Bacillus pumilus: one gene and its partner. The protein of the gene in region 1 interacts with the protein of each later gene in a pairwise test. Links are inferred from orthologs where the notes say so. Each region holds a gene or a part of one and is shown on either strand. Other genes may lie near its edges.

Region 1 (2,809 bases):
CCAAATCATCTAAAGCCATTGGTCTTAAATCATAAATGATTCTTCTCACTTCGTACAGAGCATTTCGCACATTCTGTCTGAGACTTCTAATTTCTTTAAAGCCTTCTTCTGTCCCACGGTCTCTGAAAATACGTTCAATTAATTCGGAACGCATCATTACGTTTGCCAGCATTTGGGCCGGACCGTCGTGAATTTCACGGGATACCCTTTTGCGTTCTTCTTCTTGGGCTTCAATAATTCTAAGTCCAAAATCTTGTTTTGCTTGAGCATCTTCAAGTAACACGCCAACTTGACGTAAGTCCTGATTGAGATAGTTGAGAACAACTGTGATCTGACTCACAAGCGTTTCAGAGCGTTCAATGACGTCTTGTAGGCTTAACAATCGTCTTTCCAGATCGTCTCTTCTTTCTCTCAGCTGCTTTTCGCGCTGCTGGATCATAGTGAGTTCCACTTGCAGATTATGTGCTTTTTCGTAGGCCTCCCGTATTTCTTCTTCGCTAAATTTGTTGAAGTTTCTGCTGACCTCAGATAAGCGATTTCTAGCATGTCTCGTATGGACTTCTAGTTTATCCCCAAAATCAATTACTTCGTTTACTTGTTGCTTGATTTGCTTCAGCTCTTCTACAAGGCTTTCATATTGTTGACGGGACTGTTCGCCTATCCTAAATACTTCGTCCTTGCTGCCATCAACTGTACTTAGCATTTTCATGATGATTGAATCCAATAATTTCGGATCCATTTTAGGTGTTGTCATGGCTTTTCCCTCCCGTAACAGTGATGTCATCTTTTTTTATTATAAATGTCATTGATCTGCATTTTATGTCGAATTATAATGAAAGAATGCGTATAAATCATGAAGTTTTTATGACGACCCTTTTTCTACCCCTATCATCATAACAAAATACGCTGTAAAATTCTAAAATCAATGCAAATTTTCTCTAGTCTTACAATTTGCTTTTCAGGAGGGTATGTCTTTTGCTGCATCGCTATCTTACAGTAAAAAGTCGTGGCGAGCATGAGATCGTCATTGAAAAATCACGTTTTATTTGTCATATACAGCGTGCTGTCTCAGAAGAAGAAGCACAAGCATTTATACAATCCATTAAAAAACAACATTGGAATGCCACACATAATTGTTCTGCCTATCTCATTGGAGAACATGACCTGATTCAAAAAGCGAATGATGATGGTGAACCAAGTGGTACAGCAGGTGTGCCAATGCTTGAAGTGTTAAAAAAACGGAAGCTGAAAGATACAGTCGTAGTAGTCACTCGTTATTTCGGCGGTATTAAGCTAGGCGCCGGTGGTTTGATTCGTGCCTACGGAAAATCTGTATCAGAAGCCATCAACCATGTTGGGATGGTAGAGCGCTGTTTAATGCGTACGATGCACACAACAATAGATTATACATGGCTTGGAAAGGTAGAGAATGAGCTTAGAGCCTCATCTTTTCAGCTAAAAGAAATTCATTATGCAGAAGATGTTATTTTTGAGACGTATGTAGAAGAAACACAAACAGAGCAGTTCATTGAATGGATGACTGAGCTGACAAATGGAAAGAGTGTTACAAAAGAAGGCGAACTGATTTATTTAGAAAAGGACATTGGTCCGATAAAGGAGACAGATGAATGGCACAACGAGTAAAAGTGCGTGTACGAAAGAAAAAGAGTAAGAAGAAGAAAATTTTCAAACGTATCCTGGTTTTATTTTTGCTTCTTATCATCTGCATGGGCGGATTTGCAGTCTATAAAATAGTCAATACACTTCAAGCCGCTGACAAAACATATGACGAACTAAACCGCGGAGAGAAATCGAAGCTTCGTGATGCGGTCATTGATATTAAAAAGAAACCCTTCTCTGTACTTTTTGTCGGAATTGAGGATTATGCCACAGATGGTGATCATGGCCGTTCAGATTCACTTATTGTCGCAACAATTAACCCTCAAGACAAAACGATGAAAATGGTTAGTATCCCCCGTGACACACGCGTACAGCTTGCAAGTGACACGACAGGAAGTAAAGAAAAGATCAATGCAGCATATGCTAAAGGCGGTAAAGACGAAACGATTGAAACTGTCGAACAATTCTTGAATATTCCGATTGATAAATATGCGACCGTTGATTTTGACGGATTCAAGGATGTCATTGATGAAGTCGGTGGAATTGATATCGATGTTCCATTTGACTTCAATGAAAAAAGTGATGTGAAAAAATCGAAAAAGATTTATTTCAAAAAAGGCAATATGCATTTAAACGGGGAAGAAGCACTTGCTTACGCGCGGATGAGAAAACAAGATCCACGCGGTGATTTCGGACGTAATGATCGTCAGAAACAAATTTTACGTGCAATGATTGATCAAATGTCGAAGGCAAATAACATCGCGAACGTGGATAATATCGCTAAAGAAGTCAGTGATCATATTACGACCAACTTCCGTATCACAGAAGGTCTAGCGCTTCAGCAAATCTACAGCGGGTTTAAGGGAGACGACACAGAAACACTTTCTATTAAAGGGTCGGATCTTTATTTAGGGCCAAATCGAACGTATTACTTTGAGCCAGATCAAACCAATCTAGCTAACGTACAAAATGCATTACGGACGCATTTAAAGCTTCCTACTGAACCTTCGACTGAAACAAATCCATCCTCTGGTGAAACAGGATCAAGTGATACAACTAATCCTTCCAGCACATCAGGACAATAATAAAACAGCCCAGTTCCTAGGAACGGGCTGTTTTATTATTGTCTTTTCACCATTCGTTTATAGAATTTCGTAAATGGTTTGAACTCTTCGTTGACCAAACCCGT
Region 2 (3,000 bases), 1.7 Mb from region 1 along the record:
ATTGTTGGACCTTCTGGAATGCTTTGCACTTCTTCTTGAAAAACTGTCACATTCGGGTGATTTTTTACGCGATCAGTAACGTTTGCTGCAAATTCATGACGATCTACTGCAAGCGCTCCGCCAGCAGGAACTGAGCTTTCATCTGCAGCTGCGATAATCGCTGAATCTAAATGACGCATTTCTTCCTTTAATACACCGACCGCATTTGTCAAAGCGTTGGCACGCAGTGAATTGCTGCATACAAGCTCTGCAAATTTATCTGTGTGGTGAGCTGGCGTTTGTTTAACAGGTCTCATTTCATACAAGTTGACTTTAATTCCGCGTTTAGCAATTTGCCATGCCGCTTCACTTCCAGCTAAACCTGCTCCGATCACATTTACAAATTGACTCATTGTACAACTCTCCTATTTCGTAAGTTCTGTTTGATGACATAAAAAAGCAGGTGAACAAGGCTGCTCACCGCTATTTTTGTTGTTCCTCTTTATAATCACAGTTCACACATTGAACTTGCATGCCTTTTTTCAGCTTTTTCTCTACAAGCATATTTTCGCATTTTGGACACTTTCTTTCAATCGGTTTGTCCCAAGAGACGAATTCACACTCTGGAAAACGATCACAGCCATAAAAAATGCGGCGCTTCTTAGATTTTCGTTCAACAATGTTTCCTTCATGACATGTCGGGCATTTCACACCAATATCTTTCACAATTGGTTTTGTGTTACGGCAGTCAGGAAAGTTAGAGCAAGCCATGAACTTACCGTATCGACCCATTTTGTATACCATCGGATGTCCACACTCTTCACAGTCAACTCCGGCGTATTCAGGCTCAATCTCAACTTCTTGCATTTCTGCTTCCGCTTTTTCGACCCGTTTTGCAAAGTCTTGATAGAAGCTGTCGATAATACGAACCCATTCGATCGTACCTTCTTCAACGCTATCAAGTTCTTTTTCCATTTTCGCTGTGAATTCCACGTTAATGATTTCAGGGAAGAATTCAATGATTAAGTTGAGAACAATTTCCCCAAGCTCTGTTGGGATAAACCGTTTATTATCAAGTGCGACATAGCCGCGCTTTTGAATCGTATCTAATGTTGGTGCATACGTAGACGGACGGCCTATACCTAGCTCTTCAAGCGTTTTGACAAGTCTTGCCTCAGTGTAGCGCGGAGGCGGCTGCGTGAAGTGCTGTTCAGGTTCGATATCTTTTGAAAGAACCGTATCACCTTCTTTAAGATCAGGCAGCATTTTGTCCTTTTCTTCTAGCTGGTCGTCTTTCCCTTCTACATATACCTTCATGAATCCAGGGAATTTCACTTTGCTTCCGTTAGCACGGAATGTAAGCCCGTTATTATCAAGGTCCACACTCATTGTATCAAGAACAGCCGGCGCCATTTGGCTTGCGACGAATCGTTCCCAAATCAATTTATACAGACGAAGTTGATCTCGGCTTAAAACATGTTTGACATCTGCTGGTTTTCTTAGCGTAGATGTCGGTCTGATGGCTTCGTGAGCATCTTGTGCATTTTCATTCTTTTTAGCGGTTCGTTTTGTTGTATTTAAGAAATTCTTACCGTACGTCTGATCAATGAAAGCAGATACTTCTTCAATCGCCGTATTGGAAATACGTGTTGAGTCCGTTCTCATGTATGTAATGAGTCCGACTGTACCTTCTTTACCAAGATCAATTCCTTCATATAATTGCTGTGCAATCATCATCGTCTTTTTCGCACGGAAGTTTAATTTTCTCGCAGCTTCCTGCTGTAAAGTAGATGTTGTAAACGGAACAGCTGGGTTGCGTTTACGCTCTTTTTTCGTCACTTTCTCTACAGAGAATTTGCTCCCTTTTAGTTTCGAAAGGATTTCTTTTACATCTTCTTTTGTTTTCAGTGGATGCTTTTTGCCATTGACGCCAAAGAAGCTCGCTTCGAAGCTTTCTTTTCCTTTTAGGAATGTACCGTCAATTGTCCAGTATTCTTCTGGTTTAAATTCATTAATTTCATTCTCGCGATCAATAATCAGGCGGAGTGCAACTGATTGAACACGACCAGCACTTAAGCCCTTTTTCACTTTCTTCCATAAAATCGGACTAATTTTATACCCAACGAGACGATCTAAGATCCGTCTTGCCTGCTGTGCATCAACTAAATCCATATTGATCATGCGTGGATGCTTAAAGGAATCTTTAATAGCATCTTTTGTAATCTCGTTAAAGACAACGCGGCAGTCAGAAGAGAGGTCAAGGTCAAGACTATGCGCTAAATGCCAAGCAATCGCTTCTCCCTCTCTATCGGGGTCAGCTGCGAGATAGACTTTCTTTACTTTTTTCGCAGCTGTTTTTAATTCTTTTAATACGGGGCCTTTCCCGCGAATTGTAATATACCTCGGTTCGAAGTCATGCTCAGTGTCAACACCAAGCTGACTTTTCGGTAAATCTCTTATGTGCCCCATTGAAGCCTTTACTTTATACTTTTTACCTAAATAACGCTCAATCGTTTTCGCCTTGGCTGGCGACTCAACGATGACTAAATAATCAGCCATACTCAAAATCCCCCTTAAGAGGTGTTCTCTCTTTATACATTTCACAATTCATATTTATGTTAATTGCACCTATCTAACAGGCAATCATGAAAAATTCTTTATGATGAACATCATTATAAACACGAAAAACAAAGTGTAAACTTAAATCCTCACTATTATTAAATATTCCTATGTCTTTTGTCAAACGATATTTTTATGAGAGTTCAGTATATTGAACGCTGCGGAAGGAGAATTCCTCTAAAATATCCTTCGTTGAATGAACAAGCTTTGCTCCCTGCTGTATAAGTCTGGCTGGACCTGTGGAATTAGGATCAAAGATTGATCCTGCAACCGCAAATACCTCTTTGCCTTGCTCAAGTGCTTGATACGCGGTAATGAGTGAACCGCTCTTTTCTTTGCACTGAATCACGATGGTTCCACTTGTGAGCGCACTAATTAAACGATTCCTCATGGGGAAATGCC

Evidence for each region.
Region 2: the proteins of CKW02_RS17410 (region 1) and topA interact in binary tests that used the Escherichia coli proteins (3 or more experiments, as listed by UniProt). The link is inferred for Bacillus pumilus from one-to-one orthologs.

What each region holds. Positions count from the first base shown.
Region 1 is NZ_LT906438.1:3,318,343-3,321,151, forward strand. It holds CKW02_RS17410 (YigZ family protein), read left to right. Parts: upstream 1-975; coding sequence 976-1,644; downstream 1,645-2,809. Other genes in the region: CKW02_RS17405 (two-component sensor histidine kinase DegS), read right to left, coding at 1-754; CKW02_RS17415 (LCP family protein), read left to right, coding at 1,629-2,705; CKW02_RS17420 (glycosyltransferase family 4 protein), read right to left, coding at 2,741-2,809.
Region 2 is NZ_LT906438.1:1,568,512-1,571,511, reverse strand. It holds topA (type I DNA topoisomerase), read right to left. Parts: upstream 2,539-3,000; coding sequence 463-2,538; downstream 1-462. Other genes in the region: dprA (DNA-processing protein DprA), read right to left, coding at 2,732-3,000; trmFO (FADH(2)-oxidizing methylenetetrahydrofolate--tRNA-(uracil(54)-C(5))-methyltransferase TrmFO), read right to left, coding at 1-392. UniProt on the Escherichia coli protein: Releases the supercoiling and torsional tension of DNA, which is introduced during the DNA replication and transcription, by transiently cleaving and rejoining one strand of the DNA duplex.